Regions from separate parts of the Paenibacillus lentus genome, predicted to be linked through region 1. Evidence: predicted binding sites of a transcription regulator. Region 1 holds the regulator's gene; each other region holds the start of a gene.
The links. The regulator LexA, encoded in region 1, represses DNA repair genes until DNA is damaged. The targets are predictions, from matches to a motif close to CGAACATATGTTCG.
Positions count from the first base shown of each region.

Region 2: recA (recombinase RecA) is a predicted target of LexA. The motif match lies at 1,674-1,687, and genes of this name have one in related genera.
Region 3: EIM92_RS13295 (YhjD family protein) is a predicted target of LexA. The motif match lies at 6,477-6,490, and genes of this name have one in related genera.

Region 1 covers NZ_CP034248.1:3,413,997-3,423,865, forward strand. Annotated here, with positions in the region: gene EIM92_RS15375 (xylose ABC transporter ATP-binding protein) at 1-72, shown strand, start outside; gene EIM92_RS15380 (sugar ABC transporter permease) at 75-1,262, shown strand; gene EIM92_RS15385 (YitT family protein) at 1,425-2,327, shown strand; gene EIM92_RS15390 (hypothetical protein) at 2,546-2,842, shown strand; gene EIM92_RS15395 (alpha/beta fold hydrolase) at 2,915-3,727, shown strand; gene lexA (transcriptional repressor LexA) at 3,791-4,417, opposite strand; gene EIM92_RS15405 (LysM peptidoglycan-binding domain-containing protein) at 4,695-5,096, shown strand; gene EIM92_RS15410 (DUF896 domain-containing protein) at 5,506-5,679, shown strand; gene EIM92_RS15415 (aldo/keto reductase) at 5,730-6,722, shown strand; gene EIM92_RS15420 (hypothetical protein) at 6,745-7,281, shown strand; gene EIM92_RS15425 (HAD family hydrolase) at 7,343-8,143, shown strand; gene EIM92_RS15430 (cupin domain-containing protein) at 8,239-8,781, opposite strand; gene metH (methionine synthase) at 8,987-9,869, shown strand, end outside.
Region 2 covers NZ_CP034248.1:3,876,252-3,886,120, reverse strand. Annotated here, with positions in the region: gene EIM92_RS17480 (competence/damage-inducible protein A) at 1-1,089, shown strand, start outside; gene recA (recombinase RecA) at 1,776-2,834, shown strand; gene EIM92_RS17470 (regulatory protein RecX) at 2,969-3,796, shown strand; gene rny (ribonuclease Y) at 4,080-5,621, shown strand; gene EIM92_RS17460 (TIGR00282 family metallophosphoesterase) at 5,707-6,501, shown strand; gene EIM92_RS17455 (stage V sporulation protein S) at 6,630-6,890, shown strand; gene EIM92_RS17450 (dipeptidase) at 7,045-7,998, shown strand; gene EIM92_RS17445 (2-oxoacid:acceptor oxidoreductase subunit alpha) at 8,227-9,869, shown strand, end outside.
Region 3 covers NZ_CP034248.1:2,980,726-2,990,594, reverse strand. Annotated here, with positions in the region: gene EIM92_RS13315 (response regulator transcription factor) at 1-798, opposite strand, end outside; gene EIM92_RS13310 (glycosyltransferase family 2 protein) at 901-2,274, opposite strand; gene EIM92_RS13305 (HEAT repeat domain-containing protein) at 2,318-3,511, opposite strand; gene EIM92_RS13300 (glycoside hydrolase family 5 protein) at 3,548-5,776, opposite strand; gene EIM92_RS13295 (YhjD family protein) at 6,511-6,897, shown strand; gene EIM92_RS13290 (DNA polymerase IV) at 6,878-8,149, shown strand; gene EIM92_RS23920 (YhjD family protein) at 8,146-8,664, shown strand; gene EIM92_RS13280 (succinylglutamate desuccinylase/aspartoacylase family protein) at 8,784-9,467, shown strand; gene EIM92_RS13275 (stage VI sporulation protein F) at 9,753-9,869, opposite strand, start outside.

The DNA of each region.
Region 1 (9,869 bases):
TTCGTGCGTGAGTTTGATTGGCGCGAAGCGACGCAGGAGAATATTATGCAAGCCGCAACGGGAGGGAAATAACGATGCTGCAAAACGAACTTCAAAAGCAAAATGCTTCCGTAACGAAAACGTCGCTTTGGGGCAGTTTATTCGGAAAAATGGACGTACGTGCCTATACGATGGTTGGGGCGCTGGTGTTGATTTGGGTTCTGTTCGGTATATTAGATCCTACGTTTTTGACCGCACGTAATCTTTCTAACTTGTTTACGCAAATGTCAGTCACCTCAATTCTGGCTATAGGTATGGTGCTGGTTATCGTCGCCGGCCATATCGACTTGTCAGTCGGTTCGATTGTCGGGCTGACGGGGGGTATTGCGGCCATTCTGAGTAACTGGATGGGGCTTCCGCCGATTATTGTCATCGTTGGCACATTGGCAGCTGGAGCTGTGCTGGGATTGGTGCAGGGCTGGCTTGTCGCTTATAAAATGATTCCTGCTTTTATCGTTACTCTCGGCGGGATGATGGTGTTCCGGGGTGTTCTGATGGGCGTTACCGAATCGATGACAATCCCGGTATCCGATCCCGTGCTGGCCATGCTGGGTAATGCGTACTTTGCCAAAGGATTCGGGATTATTATCGCTGCTATCGCCATTGGGTTGTTCATATGGAGTGCTATAAGAAAGCGTCGTTCCCGGCAAAAGTATGGATTTGAGGTTGCTTCGCTTGGTGTGGATATGATTAAAATTGCTGTGATCTCGCTGCTGATCATCTCATTTGTGCTTATAATGAACAACTATAAGGGTATTCCGTTCCCGATCATCTTTGTTATCGCACTGGCCGTTATCTTCTATTTTCTTTCTACGAAGACGACCTTTGGACGTCATATCTATGCGATTGGCGGAAATAAGGAGGCGGCTCGGTTATCTGGAATTAACATCCATAAGAAGACGATGCTGATCTTCCTCCTCAGCGGCCTACTCAGCTCGATCGCTGCCATCGTCTTAACGTCTCGTCTGGCTTCAGCGACAATTACCGCAGGGACGATGGCCGAGATGGACGCTATTGCCGCATGCGTTATTGGCGGCACCTCGTTAATGGGTGGCGCGGGCACCGTCATCGGCGCCCTGATCGGCGCCCTGGTTATGACCTCGCTCGACAACGGTATGTCGCTAATGGGGCTGGAATCGTTCTGGCAATATGTCGTTAAGGGTTCCATCCTCGTCTTCGCGGTCTGGCTGGACATTTCCAATCGCCGCAAGGGCGTGAAATAATTTCGTATCGGAGCTAAATTAATATATTGATAGCTTAAGACCTTGGGTTTCTCTAATGGGGAGAGATCTGAGGTCTTCTATTGTTGTTACCTAATAACAATTTGATTTTCATTTCAATTTTCATTAAATTATGTATATGTCAAATTTGATGGAAGGGTTGAAATGATGGTAGAAAGTAAGACAAGTGCAAGTAGAGCAAGTATTAAAAAATCGAAAGTAAGCAAACCGGTAGCATTTATTTCAAAGATATTTTTTATTACCTTAGGAGCAATGATTGCCGGGGTAGGCTTGGAACTATTTCTGGTACCTAATGCGATTATTGATGGCGGAATAACGGGGATATCGCTGATGTTAACGAATATTACCGGTATTCCGTTAGGGATATTCCTATTTGTGATAAATCTTCCTTTTGTTTTTGTCGCATATAAACAGGTAGGTAAGAAATTCGCGTTCTCTTCTCTTTACGGTATCGCGGTGCTCTCTTTGACTTCGGGGTTTTTGCATCATGTTGAGGCTTTTACGCATGATAAATTACTTGCCGTACTATTTGGTGCCTTGCTTCTTGGTGGAGGTGTCGGTTTAGTGCTAAGGCTTGGAGGAACGACGGATGGAGCGGAGATTGTAGCTATTTTATTCTCGAAGAAAGTAAATGTTTCTGTGGGGCAGATCATTCTCGTTATTAACATTGTTATTTTTATCGTTGCTGGCTTCTTGCTTGGTTGGGATTCCGCGATGTATTCGATTTTTACATACTTTATTGCATCTAAAATAATGGATATTATTGTAGAAGGCCTGGATGAATCGAAGTCCGTAACGATCATTACAAAGCAATATGAGGAAGTTGCGGAAGCGATTATGAGAAATTTGGGTAGAAGTACAACATACCTTTATGCCAGAGGCGGGATGAGCAAGGAGGAGATGCAAGTCATTTATTGCGTCGTCAGTCGGCTGGAGTTGTCCATGTTGAAAACGGTCGTTCGAGAAATTGATCCTGGAGCATTTATTGCGATCGAGACCGTGTCCGATGTTATGGGGGGCAGCTTTACGAAGGAAAAAGCACACTAATGTGTTAAGAACGGCATGTTTTCTCCTAATAGAAAGTATGAGATTTTCTGCACCATTTATCTTAAAGAAAATCACTTACAATAGCCTTGGGGCAAAAGCTTCAGGGCTTTCTGGTGTTTACAACGGCAACTTATCTCGTTAAGCTCAAAAGAGTAGTATGTGACTGTGATAGCCTTGTTAGAAACAGAATTCAATTAATTATTTAGGAGATATCACTTATGACATTGTGGTTAATTGTATTTATTCTATTAATACTTATGAGCGCAGTATGGATCGTTATCGCCGTAATGAGGTCGAGATATTCTGTGAGTCAGAAAAGTAATGTCATCCAATTTTCTAAAAAACGGCGCTCCTCAATCGATTCGGACATTATTGCTCCAGGCAATCAGAAGTGCTCTAAGTGTAATAGAGCTAAGGAGCTCATTTTTTATTCGAATGATTGGGGCCAGGTTGCCGGATTGTGTAAGGATTGCAGAAAAGAAATAGGCGATCAGCAGGAGCTGTACCCGATATAAAGCACAGATTTACTGCATACCTTCTATAATATATGCGTTCTCATTTACCGCGTTTAGAAGGGAGTAGATACGATGTGCTATATCGAGGTAGAACAAGGGGTAAAAATATTTGTCGAAGATGTTAATCCCGGTCCCGGAAGTATACCGATTCTGTTTATCCATGGCTGGCCGGTCAATCATAAAATGTTTGAATATCAGTGGAATATTCTCCCTAAATATGGGTACCGCTGTATAGGTATAGATTTACGCGGGTTCGGGAAATCGGATCGCCCGTGGATGGGGTATGATTACAACAGACTTGCCGACGATGTGCGCGCTGTCGTGGCATCACTTGGGCTCAACTCATTTATACTTACCGGGTTTTCGATCGGCGGAGCGATTGCCATTCGATATATGGCTCGTTATGCAGGCTACGGGGTGTGCAAGTTAGTGCTGATTTCAGCGGCCGCCCCGCGATTTTCAAAATCGAAGAATTATCCCTATGGACTTCCCGTTGAAGATATAAATGCACTCATTAATCAAACCTATAGGAATCGTCCACAGATGGTGGCGGAGTTCGGGGAGAAATTTTTTTATAGCAAAATTACTCCGGCCTTTCGGGATTGGTTTCAAGATTTAGGACTAGCGGCATCCGGTCATGGCACAATTCAATGCTTGTTTTCTTTGCGGGATGAAGACTTGCGGCCTGATCTGAATCGAATTACGGTTCCGACAGGACTATTCCATGGAGCACATGATCAATACGTTCCTTTTGCATCGGCAGAGGTATTACATCGGGGAATTCCACAATCTGAGCTCTACCGATTTGAGAGGAGCGGGCATGGGGTGTTTTATGATGAACTAGAGGCTTTTAATGAAGCTTATTTACACTTTTTGCGCAAATAGTTAAGTTTATAGTTTGAAAAAAAGGGCGTACCTTTCGGGGTATGCCCTTTCTTCATTGCAATTTTAGTGTAGATCGCGGAACAGGCCGACAACTTTGCCCAATATCGTTACATGCTTTAAACGCAGCGGCTCCATCGTCGGATTCTCAGGCTGAAGACGGATATGATCCTTCTCCTTGTAGAACGTCTTTATTGTCGCTTCGTCGTCTTCGGTCATGGCAACGACGATCTCACCGTTGTTGGCTGTTTGTTGTTTACGTACAATAACATAGTCTCCGCTATGAATCCCTGCTTCAATCATGCTGTCGCCAACGACGGATAACATAAAAATTTCACCATCTCCCGCATATTGCTGTGGAAGTGGGAAATAATCCTCAATGTTCTCCGTAGCTGTTATCGGAACTCCGGCAGTCACTTTGCCAATGACAGGAACGCGTGCTACGGAATGTGCAAACAGACCGAGATTCTCTGAATCTTCTTGTCCAAGCAATTCGATCGCTCTAGGCTTCGTAGGATCACGCCGGATAAATCCTTTCTTCTCTAGCCGATCCAGATGTCCGTGTACAGTGGAACTGGAAGCTAGTCCGACGGCTTCGCCGATTTCGCGTACGGAAGGCGGGTAACCTTTCAATCTTACTTCAGAGCGTATAAATTCAAGAATAGCTTGCTGACGGCTAGAAACTTTCGACATCATCCATCAACCCCATTTAGTAACGTTTGGAAAAATTATAACATAGAACTTCCGTTCGCACAAACATGAGTTCTAAATAATGTGAGTCGAAATGAAGATTATAAGATAACTATATTTATAAGGTACGTATATGAATTAGTCTGTATTAGATTTAAAAGATGTTATAACTGCTATAAAAATAGGGGAACAATTGTTCTAAAAAAACTATTGAATCAAACAAGTGTTCGTGTTAATATAATTTCGAATCATAAGAACATTTGTTTGGAGTGATATTATTATGTTGAGATATAGTACATATCAAAGTATTTATGATCGTAAATCAGATTCACGGGATCAAGGTGCGCTGCGAACAATCTTTTCCCGCTGGAATGAAGGTCTTACTAACTTTATGCCGAATATTTTCTCCAAAACAAGTTTAATTAAAGCAATCCTATTTATTCTGCTAGTGGTGATTGCATGGGCCGGGATGGTTACGGTGGTAGCCTCGTCTCCTGGTCATGCCAATGAGAAGGTAGAAACCGTTGTGGTTAAACGCGAGGATTCACTATGGAAGCTTGCTGTTACTCATAAACCAGGTAACATGGATACGAGAATCTATGTCGATGCTATAAAGAGAGCAAATAATCTAAAAGGCAGCAATATTCAACCTGGGGATATTCTGATTATGCCTATGAAATGATCGGTATTTTCAATCTACCTAAATCCAAGTTTAATTTATGAAAGAAGGAACCACAGGGATCTCTGCAGTTCCTTTTTTTTGCTGTACTACAATCATTGCGGTAGCAAGCGTAGCGAATTAACATGTTAACGGTGCCCTGCAGGAAGGCAGATTGTACTGTTTGACTACAATTGTCTTAACACTTATTCTTGAAGAAGATGCTGTATTGGCAAGATCGCCATTTATCACCCTGTAATGTCGCGTTTGTCGCCCTTATCCAATAGAAATCAAATCTGGGTTTGCTGTCTTGACAAGCTCTGTTTGTCATGTCAATGTAAGGATGAATGCCTTGCGCGATACTGCTGCTTTCATAGCGTCTTGGCTGGTATTTGCATTAGAGGTATCATGATTAAATCATCAGGAGGACAATATGGATATAGATGCAATGGTTAAACGTATTAATGAATTAGCACGTAAGAATAAGGCCGAAGGGCTGACAGAGGATGAGATGCTGGAACGTGCGCAACTGCGTGAGACCTATCTTCAGAACATAAGAAGAAATTTCCGCCAGCAGCTTGAATCCATTGAAGTGGTGGATAAATAAATAGGCCGGCCATTGGTCGGCTTTACATATGAGCAAGGAGGTTCAAAATGATGGAATACGCATATCTTGGCAGAAGCGGTTTAGCTGTGTCGCGGCTATGTTTGGGGAGTATGACCTTTGGTGGTCAAACGGATGAAGCGGAATCGGCCAAAATGATCCATGCTTTTCTCGATCAGGGGGGGAACTTTATTGATACGGCCGATGTGTATACCGAAGGGCGCTCCGAAGAGATCGTAGGCAAGCATATTAAAGACCGACGCTCGGAAGTTATTTTAGCTACCAAGGTTCGTATGCGGACATCACCTGACGTTAACGGGTTTGGCGCTTCGCGCAAGCGGATCATGGACGGTGTTGACGCCAGTCTAAAAAGGCTGGGGACGGATTACATCGATCTTTATCAAATTCATGTGTGGGATGCGGATACTCCAGTTGAAGAGACGCTGCGTGCCTTGGATGATTTGATTTCCTCAGGGAAAGTGCGTTACATCGGATGCTCTAACTATTTGTCATGGCAGCTGATGAAAAGTCTCGGTATCAGCGAATTCAGAGGATACTCCAGGTATATTTCCTTGCAGCAGCAGTACAGTCTAATCAATAGGGAAGCGGAGCGCGAGCTCGTCTCGCTTTGCGCGGAGGAGAAGGTCGGAATTATTCCATGGGCACCGCTGGGCGGTGGATTCTTGACGGGAAAATACCGCCAGGGCAAAGCGCCAAGCGAGGGTCGTCTCGGCACAGCGAAATCTGGAGAAAGCAGTTGGGAGAACCGAGCTTTAGATAAGAACTTTGCGATTTTAGAAGCCGTACTTCAGGTAGCCGAAGAAACGGGCAAAACCCCGGCACAGGTATCGCTGAATTGGCTGCTGGAGCAGCCTTGCATAACATCTCCGATCTTTGGTGCGAGTACGTTCGAGCAGTTCGAGGAGAATATGGGCTCGGTCGGCTGGAGATTGCCGTTTGAGCTGCGTCAACGACTGGATGAAGTGAGCGCACTGCCCGATGAGTACCCCGCCCGATTTTTAAGCAAATTCAGCAGAAATATTTAATCATCTAGGAGGAAGAAGATCGATGGCTTCATTTGACAGAAAAGTTGAGCGCAATCAGATGAAACTGAACAAGAAAGGGAAAAACCCGCTCAATAACAAGGGCAGCGGCCGTGTGGGCTCGGGGAGTACGATGGGACCTAGGGGAGACGGCGATATTTTTAAAGGTAGGAAAATAATCCTTCCGCTCTTATTAGTCCTCTTGGCCGGGCTATACGCAGGTGTGGCTTTAGCGGGCGGCGGAGCAGAGGTAAGTACAACGATGTTCTGGCTTACCATTGTTCTATACGTTATTTTGGCTATTGCTCTATTTCTCAACAAGCCTTATTTGCGAATCAACAAAAATTACTTATTCACGGCGAAGTTTAATCGGGATCGAATGCTTGAAGCCGGTCAAATCAGCAAAATCACAGCATCTGCAAACAAAATCGTGATTACGCCGAAAGCTAGCGGGCAGAACTGGGTGTTCCACCGCAGACGTAATTTGTTTGATACCCCAGCGATGGCAGAACGATTGGAAACTTTCGCGAAAGCACATAAAGTTAATTTCATTAAAGAATAAATGAAGTACAATCTAAAGCAGGGAACATTTCATTATTAGGGAGAAGAGAGGACAGACAGAGATGACAATCAAAGCGGTATGTTTCGATTTGGACGATACGTTGTTATGGGACGAGCGTAGCGTGCATGAGGCATTTAGAGAAACGTGCTTAAAGGCACAAGCGGCGGTAGGTACGAATCCTGAGAAGTTGGAAGAGGCAGTTCGCAAGGAAGCTAGAGCGTTATATGAATCATATGAGACTTTTCCATTCACAAAAATGATTGGGATCAATCCATTCGAGGGCCTGTGGGCCCATTTCTCGGCTGGCGAGCAGCCTGAATTTCGCAAACTAGAGCGGTTGGCTCCGGGATACCGCAAGGAGTCCTGGCGTCTAGGTTTGCTTGCTTTAGGCGTTGATAACGAAGAACTGGCAGCTGAGCTTGCTGAACAGTTTGGCCAAGAACGTCGCTCCCGTCCGCATGTATACGAGGAGACATTTCAGGTGCTGAAGGAGCTTAAAGGGCAAGTAAAGTTGCTGCTTCTTACCAATGGCTGCCCGGCATTACAGCGGGAGAAGCTGGATGGTGTTCCAGATCTAGCCCCATATTTTGACGAAATTATAATTTCCGGGGCGTTCGGCAAAGGCAAACCGGATCCGTCGATCTTCCAGCATGCGCTGGAGCGGCTTGGCGTTGAAGCGAAGGAAGCGATCATGGTAGGGGACAAGCTCACTACAGACATCATTGGTTCGCTTGGCGTGGGCATGACAGCGGTGTGGATCAACCGTGTTGGTCACATGCGGGACGATGAAATTGTTCCAGACTACGAAATCAAACATTTATCCGAGCTTCATGATATTGTGGCTGCAATTAACCAGAACTAACAATAGAAGAAGCTGCTCCGGGCTTCCGTGTCTTGCGGAATCGGAGCAGCTTCTTTTTTCATCTTATTATGGATTTGTTGCCCGAGATCAACAAGCTAGGATTTCTGGAAGGTAGGATCATCGTATGGGTGAGCAATCCAACCATTCTCCTCCACAAAAAGGCGGACAGCTACGACCTTACGCTCATCGGTCAATGTGAAGAAATGAGCCGTATTTTCAGGCACCGAGATCAGATCGCCAGGTACGAGATTAACGTCAAAATAACCTGTTTCATCATCGCCTTTAATGATAAAGGTTCCTGCTCCAGAGATGATGACGCGGATTTCGTCTTCTGTATGCGTATGAATCTGCTCAAATTTAGCAAGGAGTTCCTCGATATTTGGCGTCGCCTCGCTCAAAGTAATGACATCCCACGTGCGATAACCGCGTCGTGCGACCAAATCTTGAATTTCTGCTTCAAAGGTATTCAGAATTTCGCTCTTTTGTTCATCGGATAAAGTGAAATTGTCTTGAAGCTGAGCAGGGAGTTTACCCACGTCCCAGTGTTCATAGATCACTTCGTATCGGCTCAGGAATTTCCGAACATTGTCGTCACCGGAAATAATTTCGTTCGTGTTTCTTATTCTGATTTCCGCCATAGGTTTACCCCGCTTTCGTTTTGATATGATTGCATTATATCTGATACCTTCCCGTGTTGTCGACACCTAAATTGATTTGTGCCTTACGAGTCCATCACACGCCATAAGAGGGTTTGCAGATTCATCTAAATAGATTGGAGCCCTTTCCTTTAACGCTTTGTTCTGTTAAACTAAATGTTAATGTTTTGTGGGAGGGATAAAGATCATGAGTAAGCCTAGCTTAGAGTCCAGAATGAAAGAACGAATATTGATCCTCGACGGTGCCATGGGTACTATGATTCAGCAGGAGGATTTATCACCAGTCGATTTTGGCGGTGAAGAGCTGGACGGCTGTAATGAGATGCTCGTGCTCACCCGTCCTGACGTGATCCAGAGGATTCACGAAAAGTATTTGGAAGCTGGCGCCGATTTAATTTCAACAAATACGTTCGGTGCGACTTCCGTTGTACTGGCCGAATACGATATACAAGATAAATCGCGTGAAATCAACTTGGCGGCTGCCCGCTTGGCGATTGCCGCTGCCGAAAAGTACAGTACGCCAGACCATCCGAGATATGTTGTCGGGGCTTTGGGTCCAACGACAAAAACTTTATCGGTCACAGGAGGCGTCACATTTGATGAGTTGGTCGATAGCTATGAGGAACAGGCGCTTGCACTAGTGGAGGCAGGGGTCGATGTTTTGCTGCTGGAGACGTCGCAGGATACGCTAAACGTGAAGGCGGGCAGTATCGGTATTACCCGCGCGTACGAAGCAACGGGCAAGAAGTTGCCGCTGATGATTTCGGGCACAATTGAGCCAATGGGCACGACGCTTGCGGGACAGAATATTGAGGCTTTCTACATCTCGCTGGAGCATTTGAAGCCGATTTCCTTCGGCTTGAACTGCGCTACAGGTCCTGAGTTTATGCGGGATCACATTCGTACTTTATCCGATATGTCCAGTGCAGGGGTAAGCTGTTATCCGAATGCGGGGCTGCCTGATGAGAACGGTAAGTACCATGAGTCGCCGGAATCACTGGCAAGGAAAATGGGTGCTTTTGCCGAGCAAGGCTGGCTGAACATCGCTGGAGGTTGCTGTGGCACAACGC
Region 2 (9,869 bases), 460 kb from region 1:
GCGGATGTGCTCATTTTCTCAGGTGGCATCGGTCCAACGCAAGATGATTTAACGAAAGAGGCATTAGCGTCAGTATTAGGAAGAAACCTCCATTATGATCGCATGGCGATGGATAACATTGACCGGTTCTTCCGGGGGCGAAATATTCCGATGACCGAGAATAATCGGCGCCAGGCGCATGCTATAGATGGATGTACGCCGTTGCCGAATGAGACGGGGCTCGCTGTAGGGAATGCTATCGCTCATAATGGCAAGTTCTATATTGTATTGCCCGGGCCGCCGAAAGAGTTGATTCCTATGTTTCAAAATCAGGCGAAAACCTGGATACTGCAGCAAGTTCTAACTCATGAAAAGCCGATTTATTCGAAAATGCTGAAATTCGCGGGAATCGGAGAATCTGCTTTGGAAACTCGGGTTATCGATCTGATCGAGAAACAAAGCGATCCAACCGTAGCTCCGTATGCTAAAGAGAGTGAGGTTACCTTGCGCATTACAACGAAGGCGGACAGCGAAAGCGAAGCGATGGCCAAGCTGGACACGCTAGAGAAGGAAATAGCCTCTCGGCTCGGAGATCATTTGTATGCTACCGGGGATATTCCAATCGAGAAGACGATTATAGATATGCTTACTGAGCTGAACCTCACGGTGAGCTGCGCCGAAAGCTGCACCGGTGGCTTATTGATGGAGACCTTGACTTCTATTCCAGGCAGTGGTGCGGTATTCCAAGGCGGAATCGTCTGCTACTCCAATGAAATGAAAGAGAAGCTCCTTCACGTTCCACATGACTTGCTAGAGGGCGAAAATGCTCCTGGTGCCGTCAGCGCTGAGACTGCAAAGGTACTTGCTGAGCAGGTGCGAATGATCGTGGATACAGATTTCGGCTTGTCGATTACCGGCGTTGCCGGCCCCGGGTATTCGGAGCGTAAGCCAGTCGGCCTTGTATATATCGGTATTTCCCGACGCGAGCACGATACCCTTGTTCTGGAACTGAACTTGAAGGGGAACCGAGAAACAATCCGCACTCGCTCTGCTAAGACGATTCTATACCACCTGTGGAAGCAATTGAAAGAGATAGCTGACGAGGCGTAATCATATTTGCAAGCGTCTATGCTTCGATGTATAATGAGATCACGGAAGAACCGTAGCCTAACTGATTTGTTGTGCTGCGGTTCTTTTTCTGTTGTCCCGGGACGACCCATTTGGTGTCATAGATTTGCAAAAATAGCCCTTATTTATCTAACATGTGTTTAGCTCATGAACAGACCCAAGCCAGTCCCGCAGGGATAGCGCCCTCCTTGCAGGAAGTAGAAGGAAATCGCACGATCATAACTCCAGGGTCACCTTGCAGGAGCGCAAACCTAAAGCGTGCCCAAAGGGCGACAAGCGGCTAGTAGCAGCGAACTAACTCGGTAGCGCTAACTTGTCTCTTTGAGCAGCGTGTTTTCAGGTAACCCAGGTGAACCTAATGTAAGACGTACCCGAAGGGGGAAAAGCGTTCTATGCACAAACTTAGAGCGCATCCCCAAAGGGGACAGCGGCAGGAGCACCTCTGCTCCTCCCACGTTCCTCCAATTTGCGGGAATCCCGAGGGCTGCAAGCCCTGCGGGGGCCCTCCCTTACGGTAAGGGAGGGTTTGGGTGGGTTGAGCCCCCCCCCCCCCCCCCCCCCCCCCCCGAATGTATGTTCGAAAAAGTGCTTGGCAAACGTTCCAAAACAAGGTACAATTACAAATATGAAGTCCTATGATTAATCAATTTGATAAGGATGTGAGCTAATTGTCAGATCGTCGTGCAGCGCTCGATATGGCGCTTCGTCAAATAGAAAAGCAATTCGGTAAAGGTTCGATTATGAAGCTAGGTGAGTCCACTCATATGCAGGTGGAAATTGTTCCCAGTGGCTCGTTGGCGTTAGATATAGCTCTTGGCACAGGCGGGTTGCCGCGTGGCCGAATTATTGAAGTTTACGGGCCGGAATCCTCAGGTAAGACGACCGTAGCCCTGCATGCCATTGCAGAAGTTCAGAAAATTGGCGGACAAGCTGCGTTCATCGATGCGGAGCATGCGTTGGATCCTTCTTACGCCAGCAAGCTTGGCGTTAATATTGACGAGTTGCTGCTTTCTCAGCCAGATACTGGGGAGCAGGCGCTTGAAATTGCGGAAGCACTCGTAAGAAGCGGCGCCGTCGACATTATCGTTATCGACTCCGTTGCAGCGCTGGTTCCGAAAGCGGAAATTGAAGGCGAAATGGGGGATTCGCACGTCGGCTTACAGGCAAGATTGATGTCTCAGGCGCTTCGTAAGTTGTCGGGAGCGATCAGTAAATCAAAGACGATTGCGATCTTCATTAACCAATTGCGTGAGAAAGTCGGCATTATGTTCGGTAATCCAGAGACAACGCCCGGTGGACGGGCTCTGAAATTTTACTCTACAATCCGTTTGGATGTGCGTCGTGTAGAGACGATCAAGATGGGGAATGATATGGTTGGTAACCGTACGCGCGTCAAGGTTGTCAAGAATAAAGTGGCCCCTCCTTTTAAGCAGGCTGAGATTGATATTATGTATGGTGAAGGTATTTCTAGAGAAGGCAGTATTATTGATATCGGCGTAGAGCATGACATCGTCGACAAGAGTGGAGCCTGGTATTCGTATTCTGGCGAGCGGCTTGGTCAAGGCCGCGAGAATGCGAAGCAATACTTAAAGGATAATCCGCAGATCGCTGACGCGATTGAACAGAAAATTCGCGAAGTCAGTAATTTGACTGCGGTGGTTCCTGTGGCATCGGCGGACGAATTAGAAAAAGAAGCCAAAGAAGAGCAGGCGCTTTTCGAGGAATAATAATTTATAATGATATGCGCTCTGTAATCTGGTGTGTCCAGAACAGAGCGCTTTTATTTTAGATAATGGGTACAAACCAAGCCATGTCTTCTGACGGAATAAACAAGAAGAATCGCAGCAAGGAGGATTGTCCGATGCACGAGCGGTACGGCAACCGGAGGAAACTGAAACCCTCAGAGAAGGGGGAGAGCCACTTGGAGGAAGTCGAGGGAATAGTTGATATATCTGAAGAGCGTTTTTGGGGAAATACTAAAGAAGAATTCTTTAACGAGGGACCAGGGGTTGCGGATTTCCCGGAGGACCAGGAATTAGAAATTACAAGGGTGGAAGCTCTAAAGCGCCCCAAATTTCGTTATCGAATTCATTTCGATTCCTATTCCATGGAAGTTCATGAAGATGTTATGATTAAATATCGGATGATCAAGGGTGCGACATTTGCTAAGGCTGACTTAGAGGAAATTATAGCTGCGGATGAGCGCCAGAGAAGCTACAGCGATGCTCTTGTGTATTTAAGCCGGAAGCCGCGTACGGTTTATGAAATCACTCAGCGGCTTGGAGAAAAGGGCTGGAGCGAATCTGTGGTAAGTGACGTGATTCGCAGGCTTACGCAAGAGAGACTTGTGGATGATGCCGCATACGCTCAGGAATGGGCCAAGCAGCGTGTTGGTAATCGTGGAAAGGGAAAACTATGGATTCGCCATGAACTACGCCAGAAGGGCATTGCGAAGCCTTTAATCGAGGAGGCGCTTGGCGAGGTTAGTGAAGAGGATGAATATGCCAGTGCATTCCAGTTGGGGCTCAAGAAATGGAATTCTACAAAAGGCGAAAGTATGGACAAAAGGCGGAAAACGGGAGCGTTTTTAATGCGCAGAGGATACTCTGGAGGACTTGTTTCCAAAGTTCTTCGCGAATTGGTCGACCAGGAAGGCCAGGAAAGTACGGAGGAATGGGAAGAGGGATAGGCCTGGTGGTAGAGATACCGTCAATTGCTTGACAATATCTTTCGTCAAATAATAAAATGTCTATATGCGCAGAGTCCTTTTTTCCTTCCAAAATCATGACTCTGTACACATTCTATTCGCCAATCATGAAGGCTTATAACGAATTGGCTCATGTTTTACCATGAGCGGCCTACCTGAATCGGCCTGTATTCGATTCTTAGTAATGATGATGAATTGAGGAAGTTAACTACAACTGCAAGTATCCCAAGGAATGCCTTGGAGGAATCAACGAGGAGGTGAACAGATGCACGATGGAGTCTGGGTCGCTCTCGTTGCAGCCGCTTTATTCTTTGGGTTCGTGATCGGATATTTTATTCGCAAATCTCTTGCAGAAGCTAAAATTTCCAGTGCGGAACACGCTGCTAGTCAAATCTTGGAAAGCGCAAAGAAAGACGCAGAAGCACTGAAGAAAGAAACAGTTCTGGAGGCTAAGGACGAAGTCCATAAAATCCGGACTGAAGCTGATAAAGACATTCGTGAACGTCGGAATGAAGTTCAACGGCAAGAAAGACGATTGTTGCAAAAGGAAGAGTCGCTGGATAAAAAATTAGAATCGCTCGAACGAAAAGAAGAGCAGGTGGCAGGCAAAGAGAAGCGAATTGAAGAGACACAGCAGCAAATTGACCAGATCTACAAAAGCCAAGTTCAGGAATTGGAACGGATCTCTAACCTAACGATGGAGGATGCTAGAGTTATTATCCTGAATAATGTGGAGCAGGAAGTACGCCATGAGACGGCGCAGCTGATTAAAGATATTGAACAGCAGGCGAAAGAAGACGCCGATAAGAAATCGCGCGAAATCATTACGCTAGCTATTCAACGATGTGCGGCCGATCATGTTGCGGAGACCACCGTTTCTGTTGTAGCGTTGCCGAACGAAGAGATGAAGGGGCGGATCATCGGTCGTGAAGGCCGGAATATCCGTGCGCTTGAGACGCTGACCGGGATTGATCTTATTATTGATGATACGCCTGAAGCGGTCATCTTGTCGGGCTTTGATCCGATTCGTCGCGAAATTGCCCGTACTGCGCTGGAGAAGCTGGTAGCAGATGGACGGATTCATCCGGCGCGGATTGAAGAAATGGTTGAGAAATCACGTCGCGAGGTCGATGAACGGATTCGTGAATACGGTGAACAAGCGACTTTCGAAGTTGGCGTTCATGCGCTCCATCCGGATCTGATCAAAATTTTGGGACGTCTTAAATTCCGGACAAGCTACGGTCAAAACGTGCTGAAGCATTCGATGGAAGTTGCTTATTTGGCAGGTCTGATGGCTGGCGAATTAGGCGAAGATATCGTTCTGGCTAAGCGAGCGGGACTGCTGCATGATATCGGTAAAGCGCTTGATCATGAAGTGGAAGGGTCTCATGTCGAGATCGGCGTGGAACTGGCTAAGAAGTACAAGGAGCATCCGGTGGTTATTAATAGTATTGCATCCCATCACGGGGACTGCGAGGCTACATCGGTGATCGCCATGCTGGTTGGTGCGGCTGATGCTTTATCAGCGGCAAGACCAGGCGCTCGTCGCGAGACGTTGGAGACGTATATCCGACGCCTTGAGAAGTTGGAGGAAATTTCGGAATCGTTTGAAGGCGTGGAGAAATCCTATGCCATTCAAGCTGGACGTGAAGTTCGTGTCATGGTACAGCCTGATAAAATCGACGATGCGGAAGCATTCCGTCTGGCTAGAGATATTACGAAGACGATTGAGAATGAACTGGACTATCCGGGTCATATCAAAGTTACCGTCATTCGTGAGACGCGGGCGGTTGAATATGCGAAGTAAAGTTAATGATGAGAAGTGGCCCTTATGGGGCCGCTTTTTCTCATGCTTATGAGAGAATAATTTTGATTTTAGGGAGGAACCCATTATTAAGGTCTTATTTATCGGAGATATTGTGGGAAGTACGGGACGCAAAGCATTGAAGCAAACGCTGCCGCAATTGAAGTCCAAATTTGGCCCGCAGGTCATCATTGCCAATGGTGAAAATGCTGCGGGGGGAAGAGGGATCACTGCGGCGATTGCTAAAGAGTTTTTCGAGCTTGGCGTACATGGTCTTACAATGGGAAATCACACATGGGACAATAAGGAAATATTTGAATTTATCGATGATGAGCCACGGATGATTCGGCCAGCTAATTTCCCCCCAGGTACCCCTGGGCTCGGTCATACCGTAATTAAAGCGAACGGGAAGGAACTGGCGATCGTTAATTTAATGGGGAGAACATTTCTTCCTGCGATTGACGATCCATTCCGGGCGGCAGACGAGATCATAGGAAAATTAGCAAAGAAACACAAATGCATCCTCGTGGATTTTCATGCAGAGGCTACTTCAGAGAAAATTGCGATGGGCTGGCATCTGGATGGCCGGGCTTCCCTCGTTGTAGGAACGCATACGCATGTGCAAAGCAACGATGATATTATATTGCCTCAAGGAACGGCCTATTTGACCGACGTGGGCATGGTAGGCTCGCGGGAAGGCGTGCTTGGCATGGAAAGGGAAGCGGTGCTGCGGAAGTTCACGACACAGCTGCCAGTACGTTTTCAGGTATGTGAAGGGAAATGGCATTTTCATGCAGTAGTTGTAGAGATAGATGAGGCTTCAGGTCGAGCCAAGCAGATTCAAAAAATTCGTCTGCTGGAAGATGAATGGATCATGGAGTAAGTCGAAGACAATAGCTGAAATGGTGGTTACAGGGGACGAGTACAGGGGAAAAAGCAGGAATTTTTTCGCTTCTACCGAATATCTTCTAAGTAGTGGAATCAACCATTATTCCCAGGGAGGTACTTACCATGGAAGTATTAAAAGTTTCAGCAAAATCCAATCCCAACTCCGTTGCCGGTGCGCTTGCAGGTGTTCTTAGAGAACGAGGCGCTGCTGAACTTCAAGCCATTGGAGCCGGTGCTCTGAACCAAGCCATTAAAGCGGTAGCGATTGCCCGGGGATTCGTCGCACCCAGTGGTGTCGACTTGATTTGTATTCCGGCGTTTACTGACATTGTCATCGATGGGGAAGACCGTACAGCCATTAAACTGATCGTTGAGCCTAGATAAAATATAACATCGTTCGAAGATTAAGTGCCTGTTTACGAGCATGTTAACGTAGACAGGTTTTTTGCGTTTAAGGAAGGATAGATTGTTGGCTTATCGTTTCATTTCACGATAAAAGATGTAATGTAATCAGATTATAAAAAACGGGGTGATGAGGTTGAACTACAAAGTTGTCGATTTCCATTGTGATGCATTGAGCAAAATGCGTCTTCATCCTCATATGGATTTCAATACAGACAAAAGACTTGATGTAACCGCAGAGAGAATGAGACAAGGCAGTGTAATGCTGCAATGCTTTGCCATTTTTTTATCCGGGCAGCTTGGTTCACCGACTATTGAGCATATTCTGAATCAAATAGATATTTACAATACGAAGGTCATTCCGAATGGTCTTACTCCCATTCGCTATGTCGAAGAGCTGGAGCAATGGGAGCTAAGCGGTGCTATGGGGGGCTTACTGTCGCTGGAGGGGGCGGATGGCTTAGAAGGCAATTTGCATTATTTGCAAATTTGCTTTGATTTGGGCGTGCGTTGTCTCGGGCTCACCTGGAATCATGCCAACTGGGCAGCCGACGGTATATTAGAGCCGCGCAACGGAGGATTTACACTTAAAGGCCTCCAGCTCGTTGATCTATGCCATCAATTAGAAATGATACTGGATGTGTCCCATCTGTCGCATAAAGGCTTCTGGGAGCTTGTAGAGCTCTCAGAGAAGGCGCGGCGTCCTTTTATTGCTTCACATTCCAATGCGTACGCAATTTGTAATCATGTTAGAAATTTGCACGACGATCAGATTCAAGCTATTATACGGTTGAATGGACGGATTGGTGTGACATTTGTCCCCTGGTTTGTGCATCAGGGCGATGCAGTGTCAAGCAGCCATCTACTCAAGCATATCGAGCATATTTGTGCTTTGGGTGGAGAGAACATCATTATGTTCGGCTCAGACTTCGATGGAATCGAGAGTCACGTTAGTGATTTAAATCATTGCGGACGCTATTCCGATTGGGTTGAAACGCTACTGAAGCATTACCCGGAGCAGCTTGTGCGAGGGTGGCTGTACGATAACGCGGTCGCATTTTTACGCATGTGGTTGCCAAAAAACAAGTAAGCGCTTTAATTAATCCAATCGTGAGATTGATATGATCGAAAACAACTATATAAGAAAAGGCACGAAAACGCTTGCTTTTTATTTGTTTGCGACATAAAATTGACATGACTCTGAAACAGAATGTTCACAAATTTGGAGGCGGTGAATTCTGTTTCCAAGTTAACATTCTGGCTGCACTATAGATATCTTAATAGTGTTATAGCGATACGATTAAAGGGGTGGGCGATCTTGATTAGTCAATTGTCTTGGAAGATCGGTGGACAGCAGGGTGAAGGCGTTGAAAGTACAGATCGAATTTTTTCGACGGCCTTAAACAGACTTGGGTATTATTTATACGGGTATCGACACTTTTCCTCCCGTATTAAAGGCGGCCATACGAATAACAAAATTCGGATCAGTACAATGCCGATTCGTGCGATTTCCGACGATTTGGACATTTTAGTCGCTTTTGACCAAGAAAGTATCGATTTGAATGCACATGAGCTTCGCAGCGGTGGCGTCATCATAGCGGATGCTAAATTCGATCCTACGGTTCCTGAAGGAGTGGGTGCAACTCTCTTTGCAGTACCGATTACGGCAATTGCGGAAGAGCTAGGTACTTCGCTGATGAAGAATATGGTAGCCTCTGGAGCATCCTGGGCGTTGCTGGGTCTACCGTTAGAAGTGTTTAATAAAGCCGTGGAAGAAGAGTTTGGCCGTAAAGGGCCGACGATTGTTGAGAAGAATATAGAAGCGGTGAGACGCGGTGCTGATTTCGTATTACAGCTTGCGGGTGGGCCGATTGATAGCTTCAAGCTGGGGCCGGCAGACGGCAAGGAGAAATTGTTCATGATTGGTAACGATGCGATCGGTCTTGGAGCGGTTGCTGCCGGCTGCCGAATCATGAGTGCATACCCAATTACACCGGCTTCCGAAATTATGGAATATCTGATTCAGAAGCTACCGAAATTCGGTGGAACTGTTATTCAAACCGAGGATGAAATTGCGGCGATTACGATGGCGATTGGCTCGAATTATGCAGGCGTTCGGACGATGACTGCATCAGCAGGCCCTGGTTTATCCCTGATGATGGAAGCAATTGGACTAGCCGGGATGACGGAAACGCCTGTGGTTATCGTAGATACGCAGCGCGGCGGGCCGAGTACAGGTCTTCCAACGAAGCAGGAGCAAAGTGATATTAACGCTTTGATCTATGGTACCCACGGCGAGATACCGAAGATCGTGATTGCGCCAAGCTCGATTGAAGAATGCTTCTACGATACGATTGAAGCCTTCAATCTAGCTGACAAATATCAAGTGCCTGTTATTTTGGCGACGGATCTTCAGCTTTCATTGGGCAAGCAGTCCTGTGAAATGCTTGATTACAACAAAATTGTTATCGACCGCGGATATGTGGTCAAGGATATTCCTGATCGTGAAGATGGCAGTATGTTCAATCGCTATGCATTTACAGAGAATGGCATCTCTCCTCGGGTTCTGCCAGGAGAGAAGAACGGAATCCACCACGTTACCGGGGTCGAGCATGACGAGGCTGGACGTCCATCGGAGAGCCCGATCAACCGGAAGAAAATGATGGATAAGCGTCTGCGCAAGCTAAATAAACTTCAGGTGACGAATCCGATCCATCTGCAAGCTCCGCATGCTGAGCCTGACATTCTTCTCATTGGTATGGGTTCAACTGGTGGTACCATTGATCAGGCACGTAGTCGTCTGGATGGTGAAGGGATCAAGACGAACCATATGACCGTTCGTTTACTGCATCCGTTCCCGGTTGAAGAGGTGCTTCCGCAAATTAAGAAGGCGAAGAAAGTACTCGTTCTGGAAAACAACGCAACGGGCCAACTGGCCAACTTAATCAAACAAAACATTGG
Region 3 (9,869 bases), 430 kb from region 1:
GCGTCGAATCCGCGCGTCCAGTTCTACCGGCGAGAACGGTTTAGTAATATAGTCGTCCACGCCATTTTGGAAGCACAGACTGATCGTCTGCTCCACGCGTTGCTCAGTCAATACTACGATTTTAGGCACGTTTTTGACGTTGAGCTGTTGAATATGATGGATATAGGGCAGACCATCAATCCCATACAGGTTCAATTCAGTCAACACCAGATCAGGATTCCAGCTTTCGATAAGCTCGAGCGCAGAGATTCCATTATCGGCAACAGCCGTCTCATACCCCTGCATCTGCAAGCGGATCTGCAGAAATTCACGAACGGTAGCATCGCCTTCGACGATAAGAATACGGCTTTGCAATGAGCGTAACTCTTGTCTCGTAAAAATATGAATATCTCCAGAAGGGCTCAGTTTGGCGGACTCCTCCATTTGCTTCATTACCTGCTCGCTTAGTTCCCCTTGCTCCGGAAAACTCGATAATGTTATATGGAGATCCAACTCTCCATTCGTTTCCTGAATCCGCTGTTTAAGCAGCAAGCCTTGAAAATGCACAGCATCGAGCTGCTGTCCAGGCAGCAGAACAATATAACTTCCAGGCTCGTTGCCATTCCACATTTCAAAGGATACGCCGGGCTGAGTTTCCAAAACCCCGCGAATTTGCGTCTCTAAATAAGACGGAGCATTTGCGGAATAAATGAATAGAATTCCGCTCGCCTCTTGGGGAGACTCCTTTACATACTGCTCAATAGTTAAATACAAACTGGATTGCTGGACTTCAGTTTGCAATGCTGCCATATTTGGCATCTGAACTCCCACCTTTCTTTCATTTTGGATCAATGAGCCCTTGCCTAGGGCTAAGGCATGTCGGCTATCAACTCCCTTCCAGAACTCCTAGAATTTCTAAAGCTAAGCCGTTTTGGCTTTGCTCTCTTCCTTCCAACTGGTACGAGTCATCGTCCCCCAGGAGTTGTTATTGCGCATAAACTGAATATGACCTTGAATTCGCCATAATCCCCCAAGTTGGGCATATCCCACAAATTTCAGTGCGGAGAAGAGCAGCAGTCGGGCCAGGTCGGATACCTTCGTAAACCGCTTGAACGCAAGCTCCTCGAGGAACAGGGCGCCAATGCTAAGCAAATATCCGCTCAATATGTTGATAAGCCCGAATACGACGAGTATTCTCCAGTTCGTCATATCCATGAACGTATAACCAATCAACGCGAGCAATCCCGTAATTTTGAAATATGGATTGAGTGCTTCGAAAAAAATGTTATACGGCATGGTTAGCAAACCCATCACCTTGTATTTCGGGTTGAAGGCCATATCGTAATTCTCGATCATGTTCTTCAGGTTACCGCGTCCCCAGCGCTTTCGCTGGTTTGACAAAATACGGTAAGTGTCGGGCGCTTGCGTCCAACATACGGCTTCCGGACAGAAGGCGACCCTGTATTTCAGCTTGTTCTCTAGCATATAGCGATGCAACTTGATAATGATGTTCATATCTTCACCAGGGTATCCTCCGCGATATCCCCCTACGGCGATAACATAGTCCTTGCGGAACATTCCGAACGCTCCGGACACGATAATTAGTCCATTAATAGAACTCCAGCCGATGCGGCCGCCCAGAAACGCCTTCAAATACTCGACCGCCTGGAACATCGGCCACATTTTGCGTGGCAGCGACACTTCTTTGACCGCGCCGTTCTCGATCAGGCAGCCGTTGGCAATTCGCACGTCCCCGCCGATCGCTACCGTCTCTTCCGGATTCTCCATATACATCCGAGCCATTCGGATCAAGGCATCCTTCTCCAGCAAAGAGTCGGCATCGATGGATGAAATGAGCGGATAATGGGATAGGTTGATACCCGCATTTAGAGAATCCGCCTTTCCGCCGTTCGGCTTATCTATTACATACAGATGCGGATACTGAGGATTGTAATAGACAGCAGTAATCGGCTGGCAATCGATCGCATTCCGGATTTCCGGATTCGGAAGCGGCTCAAGACCGAATTCCTCCCGCAGCACCCCCAGCGTATTGTCACTGGAGCCGTCGTTAATGACGATCACTTCATAGGTCGGATAGTTCAAGGTCAGCAAACATTTCACGTTCTCGATGACCGTAAGCTCCTCGTTATAGGCCGGAACGAGCAAAGATACCGAAGGCACGAGCTCCGATCCGGAGAGCGTGTTGTATTTCGAATAAGCCGACCGGCGAAAAATCGTCATAATGTTGCGGAACGAGAAAGCCATGATTGTAAAGTAAATCGTATTGACCGTCATTACGTAGTAAATGGCAAACAGTCCGTAAATAAGCAATATATCTCTAAGCAGTGTAATCGCCTCCGACCGCTGCAACCTGACGAATCGGTTTGCGCTCGGTTACACCGAAATACCGTTCGTATAGCAGCTTTTTTTTGTTATAGGCGACCATTTGATCGAGTTTTTGATGCTCATTATCCTGAAGCATCGCTTTTTCGATATGGTACATCGCGGTCTCCCGCTCAACGCCCGAACCATTCATCGCAATTTGACAAAGTACCTCGAAGCCTGTCTCTCCCAGCTTCGTTAAACTCTCTGCACTGTTGTTCCTTACCCACCAATTCGCATCCTTCAGCGCATTTCGCAAGAGCGGAATACTGCCGGCAGCGTGCAGGGAGCCGAGGGATTTCGCCACGGCGGCACGTACCTCCCAGTCCTTGTCGGACATCAGATTCTTAATCGTGTCATCCTTAAGCACCGGGTTAGAGCTTAAATAAAGCTTGACGGCCTCGGCCCGAACATCCGTCTGTTCGGCTCCGACCAAACGATCCAGGGAAGGAACCACCTCTGGAATCGCCTGTCCCCACATCGCCACGAGCGCCACTTTTACGAGATCCGGATTCTCGTCATCCAACAGCTTCAGCAATAAGCGACTGGCATCAAGCTGGGTCTCCATCAAGATATCCGCGGCCATATTGTGGATCGGCTTGCCATGGCGAAGCAGGTTCTGCAGCATTTCCTTCAGCTGCTCCTCCTGCTCCGCACTTTTAGCCACTGCCCGAGCCACGACGATCGTAAGCGGAGTATAACGCTCGTTCTTCAGCATCATCAGCATCCGGGGCACGGCCTTAGCTGCGCGCATTCCGCCAAGGCGGTACGCTGCCGCAATTCGCCGTCCATAGAACAAGCTATCCAGCAGCTTGATATCTTGCTGGACAAAACCCGCATCATGGCAAAGCTTGACCAGCTTCTCACGGTACTCGCCCTTGAACTGGTCAATCCAATCGATGAATTTTTGTTGAATAACTCGTCCTTCGAGCTCATTCAGCTTGCCCGGCGGCAAAGGAAGCTCCGAGGTTCCATTCAAGTGAGATTGAATGAATTTAAAATAATCCTGATGCTTCTGTAGATATTGCTTAGTTTTTTTTACTTTGTGCAAGTGATTGAACTTTAAAATGAATAAAAGTACTATTCCAGTCCCGATCAGCCCCAGGCATACGTAAATAAAATAGATAGCCAAGGTAAGATGCGTATACATAAAGAACATTCCCCCTTCTATATACCAAACACCGGATTATTCAGGTTGATGTTCCGGCAAGCTCTCGTAATACTCTTTCAGCGCATAATAGCCGGATTTTAAATTCTCGGTGTAATTCACGGTTTCCCAAGGCGACCAAGTATATTTCGGCTGCTCCGCCAACTCGACGGCTCCATGACTGCCTGGTCCATAAACCTCCTGACTCTGACGATCCTTCATCCATGGCACGAACGTAATCCCATCGACTTCCGCCGTCGTAAACGTACGGTCTTTCTTCAGCGGGCCATAATCAATGACCTGAAGTGAACTTGGATCCGCAAAGCCGAGCAGCATCCATGGTATGCGGAGCTCTACTTCATTGCCGCTGTATTGCCATGAAGTTAGTGAACTGAAATTTGCATCATTCCGATCGGAGGTCCCCCGTACGAGACTGCCAACCGTCATATCCTTAAATGGTTGACTAAACCGAGTATCCGGCGGTGACATCGTCAGGCTGACGGCCAGCTTCCACGGCTGGAACTGCACCTTCTGCTCCTCTGTCGGTTCATCGAGCATCCAATAACCATATCGTCCATATAGACGGCGATGGAAGTCATAGTTCGGCGCCGTCCTAACTTCTGTCTCCTCATCCCGTCCGATCACAACCAAATTTTCGAGCCCATCGCTCAGCTTAATACCGGGGAGCTCCGTAATCGGCTCATTACCTCCGGGCTGCGTATGTGTCCCCAGATAAATGGGTCGGGTATCCGGATCAAAATCCTCAGCTAACGTAAGCCCTACGTACACGTAAGCCTCGTCATGCGTCACACGAAATCGTTCGATGCCAGGAGCGGGATTATTCCACGACTTGACTTCACCTTCCGGCAAAGCATCCCAATCGCTGAGCTCGCCATCGATGATAATGTCGTCTTCTTTACCCGGCCCCATGGATACGATGCCGAACAGCTTCTCGTTCGTCAGAACGTTCAGCCAATAAGAACGGCGATCCTCGGGAATTTCAAAGCGCATCGTATTCCATGTCTTCTTGAACCACTCGTCCTGCCACATGAACAATATAGCTCCGGAATAGCCCTCGTCATAAATATCTTTTGTCAAAGACACATCGATCTCCGCCTTCTCAGCATCGCTATGCCCCCCTTGATTCCGTCCACCGGGACCAATATGCGATACGCCTAAAGACGCAGGTACGCCGTACTCCGTAACCATGACCGGCATATCCTTGTAATGCTCCTTTAACTTCCGCAAATAAGCTTTGTACGTATTAAACCCGCCGTTCCCGTCAGGGATCGTCTCCAGTGTCTTATCAAGATGGAAAAAGTCCGGGTAATACGGATAAACGTGATAAGCTGCAAAATACCCTGCCTCCCAGTCCACCGGTTCGATGTGCGTAGCGTCTACGCTAACCAAATCCTCCTCGAACAATGGCTCTCCGGGATGCTCAAGCACATCCGTCGTGACCCAGTTCGTAAAGGTCATCGGATGCTGCCAGCCGTAGCCGGCTTCCAGTTCAGCCGTCTGATCGATCAGTTCAGCAAGCCAGCTCTCGAACGGACTGGCCTTCTCCAGCGCCGAGAAATGCTTGCCTTTATAAGGCGGAATTGACGATGCATAAAGCGTGTTCGTGTTGTCAACCATTTCGGGATCCCACTCCGTACCGATATGCCAGGCCATCAAATAAGGCCCTGCATTCGCTCTATACTTTCCTCCCGAAGCTCCTGGCTGCACCGGTATTTTCAAATCTCCATACACCGCTTTTACCGCTTTTTCGATTTCCTTGTGGAACGTATCTTTAATTCCAGGATTATATGCATCCTTAAGCTCGATCAATTGCTCTTCAGGCGACCAAATACCCTGAATGAAATACAATGGATCGTCTCCCTTATCCCTGTTGTATTTAACTAAGGACGTATAGAACACCGGGTTATGCACCGTATAAATACGGATTACGTTTGCGCCCATATCATCGATCTGTTTGAACCAGCGCAAATAATCCTCTTCTGTGATCGGGAATTCCCCTGGAAAATGACCAGGAACCGTAGCTCCCAAGTTGACGCCCTTCACGAAAATCTCCTGCCATTTGCCCTCGCCCTTATACTCCATAAATCGGTCCCCCGAAGTCTGGAACTTGATTTTTGCACCATTTGAAGCTTGGTAAGTTGTATGGGACGGAGGCAGGCTTGAGATGATGAGGTAAATTCCCCCGGCGATCAAAATACCGCCAAGTACAAGTAAAATAACTAGCCTTTTTCGTGCTAATGTTGTCATCGGTTTTGCTCCTGTCACCTCGCTATTTTTTTGTATGCAGGCGATTTTACCAGTACGATCCCCTCACACCTCCACTCCTCACGTATTACCTCTATCATTAACCAAGTACTCTAATAAAGTAACTAGGCTGATAGAAGCGTTTTGTATCTGGGCCCTTTCTTGTGCATTCAAAGCCTTTTAGCACGGTTTTCCCGGTTAATTCCATCATCGCCTTTAAATTACTGGACCTCTCGTCCTTATGAAAAGGACTTGAAAAACGAAGCAATACCTTGCTACATTTCCAAGTCGCTGTTTTCACAGAACACCGTGCCCCTGCCGTTCGCTCATATTAGACGCGCAACTTTTTTCGAAGTTTCGTTCTATTTTTACACCGGTTTCCATAAAGGTTACAAATTTGATACCAAAGTCTCGATGTAAAATCGCTTAACGGCGCGGTTTTTGATCATTTTTCCAATTTATGTAATCCCATCAAAAAACGTACGCTAGTCCTATTCTAGGCTCAATAGATGCCAAGTAATTTTATTCCAGTATTTCCCATGGGACTTTAAGGTCCTACAGATGACTTCTTACCCACCAATCCTGTCTAAAAAAATAACCATTTAGTTGCAAAAAATATATTATTAAGGAACTATAGCCAAGTATCCATTTTCCATAAAATTCACTTGCATAACGAACCTACGTTCGGTATATAATAGATAAACGAATATACGTTCGCATTATGGTGGTGTAATATCATGACTAACTCAATGATCGAGACAGAAGAAGATATTCAAATCATCAAAGAGTACACCTTGCTGCCTATTTTACTCGATATGCTGGCAAGGGATATCCAGGAGTTAAGCCTGCATCAGAACAAGCTAATTTATAATCTGGTTATTTTTAACCTCAAGAAGATTGAGAACAGCATTCACCTTGAACTGAAAATGCTTAGAAGCAAAATGCGCCAGTATCACATTCAAGTGCTTCATACGACGATGAATACGTTGGGGGTCGAGGTAGAATATAGGGTTCGAGGCTATATTCATCATTTCAGGATGCTGAGAAGTTTAGTAAAAGCGGAGCTAATGATTCTTCTAACAAGACTATGGGAGGCACCAAGAGATGAAGAACGCACGCGATAGAACTATTTTTTTGGCAGATTGCCAGAGCTTCTATGCCAGCATTGAGAAAGCCGATCATCCGGAATGCAAGAATAAGCCCGTGGCTGTAGCCGGCGATCCGGCCCGCCGTTCAGGAATTATCCTGGCGGCCTGCCCCATCGCCAAAAGCTTCGGAGTAACTACTGCAGAACGATTAGGTGAAGCGATTCGGAAATGTCCTGAGCTCGTCGTTATGCGTCCGCGGATGCAGCATTACATCGATGTATCGCTGATGATTACGGATATTTATCGGGAATATACCGACCTGGTCGAAATTTTCTCGATTGATGAGCAATTTCTTGACGTATCCGGAAGCCTTCATCTATTTCAAAACGATCCGCTCGTTATGGCTAAATCCATTCAGCAGAAAGTGCTAAAGCAAACTGGAGTCTGGGTTCGGATCGGCATCAGCTCTAACAAAATGCTTGCTAAGCTGGCAACGGACATTTGGGCAAAGAAAAATGAGAGCGGGCTGTATGTTCTACCCAGCGTTAACGTGCCATCCGCACTTTGGCCACAGCCGATCCCCAAAATGTTCGGAGTCGGCTCACGGATGGCCGCTCACTTCACACGGCTCGGGATGTATCAGATTGGCGATATCGCCAAAACACCTTTACCCGTGCTGAAAAATAAATTCCGCGCACGCTTCGGAAAGCAAAGCGATATTCAGGCGGAAGTGATGTGGAGAACGGCGAACGGACTGGATGATTCCCCAGTTACGCCGCGCACCTTCGACGCCGCGCCAAAATCGGTCAGCCACATGATGACGCTGCCGAGAGACTACACCGAGCCTGAGGAAATCGACACTATTTTGCTGGAGCTTGTGGAGGAAGTATGCCGAGATTGCCGGCGCAAGGGGTATATGGGACAGGTGATTACCGTCAGCTGCCTATGCAGCCCTTATGACGCGCGGATCGGTTTCTCCCGGCAAATGAAAATGCCGGATCCGACCCATCACACGAACACCGTGTATGAAGCAGCCAAGAAGCTGTTTTACCGTTATTGGAACAGCCTGCCAGTACGCCGATTAGGGATTGCGCTTAGCAATCTTGCAGCGGATAGCGGATACCAATTGACCCTTTTCGAAGATCAGGTGAAATTTCGTGCACTGGATCGAGTGACCGATCAGATCAAAGACCGCTATGGTAGTGCAGCTATAGTCCGGGCCTCCTCATTAACGACATCAGGGCAAGCAAGAGAACGGGCACGCAAGATTGGAGGACACTATAAATGAGTAAAAAGCTTACAGGCAACGGCCTATGGGAATCAAGCCGGATGATGCTTCCTCAGCACAAGGAACAGTCCGTATTGACTAGGCGTGAATCCGGGACAAATTCGGCAGCAAACGATTCAGCGATTCCAGCCCCTTTTCCCCCAACAGCCAAAGACATGGAAGCCATCAGAAGATACATCGTTCTGCCTGTCGCCCTCCAAGTCGTCGAGAAGAAGAAGCGGGAGGTTGAAATGTCATCCCAGACCTTCAGATCCCTTTATGCCGTGGCGACGAATGTGCTCGCCCAACATATCAGAGAGGATATGCAGCGTTGCCGAAAATCGCTGGTCGAGCAGCAAATCCGCATTTTCGAGCCATCGATGGACGGCCTGGACGTTCATTACCGCTTCATCTGCCGCGGAGCTGAAAATGGGTTTACGATGACGAAGGATTTTTTAAAATCCCAGGTCAGCCTGACGATTGGACAATACACGAATAATTTGATCGCGATTCTGCGCGGAACAAAAAGCCGGTAATCCGATCCTTTTTACGGGCTGAATCCATAGGATACCTGTCCAATTCATCCTCCCTTCTTAAGCATATGTATAATGGTATATTCACCATCAACTCCCCATTTGAAGTGGAGGTGAGGATTATACTTGTACAACAATATACGTTATCACCGAACACCCCCTACTCTACCTTATACTACATGGCAAGAAGCGCCCGCCCTGGACCGGCCGTTATGATCGTTGCAGGCATACACGGCAATGAAACCGCCAGCATTCAGGCCGCCAACAAGCTCGTCCGCATGATCGGCAAAGATCAGCTGCTGATTCATAAAGGCAGTCTAATGATCGTGCCTATCGTCAATAAAAAAGCATATCGCCAGCGTATTCGCGGTGTGCCGGATTTGAATCGCACCTTTCCCCGGAAAGCAGGCCAAGCGGCGAAGCATCCGTTGTCCGCAGCGTTGTTTGAAGCCGCAAAACGCTATCGTCCGTCCTGGTACTTGGATCTCCATGAAGCAAATGGACTGTCGCAGCGCAATGCCAAAGTGCTGGGCCAGACGCTGATCACCAATCCGGGCAGCCCTGCCGTGCCTGCTGCCCGAAAGGTCATCAAAACCATTAATCGCAGCATCGCCAACCATTCCCATTACTTTAACCTTCGGCTGCATGAACTCCCCGGCTCTTCCCGCACCGCCGCGGCCCGCATTTTGGGAGCCAGGGCAGTTACCATAGAAACGGGCTGGAGCCTTCCTTTTTCAACCCGTGTGCAATATCAAATCGACATTGTGCGCCGCTTTCTCAGCGAAGCTGAACTAATGAAAGGCTAGCATTCTGAGTATAGGACTGTCATACTTCTATCAAGTAAACAGATGAAAAGGTAACTTTAACCGGGTATCGCTCATGCCGAGCGCACTTTAAAAAAGATGACTTCTGAATTCATCAGAAGTCATCTTTTGGCTGCCTAAACCAGATTATGATTTGAAATGGACGGACTTGTTTAAAATATTTGCCCTTTTAGCCATGTAGAATCCCCTCCAAGTTCTGAGTATCTACTTAAAGGGGATAATACCAGCTTGAAAATAGACGAATGAATGATTCCATGCTTTACAGGCTTACCTAAACATCCCCCACAATTTAATTAAATGAAGCGTATTGCGCGGGTCAATCCTTTGAGCGATAACAAACTGAACGATCTGCTCCTCCTGTACACTTGTCAATCGTTCGTTCAG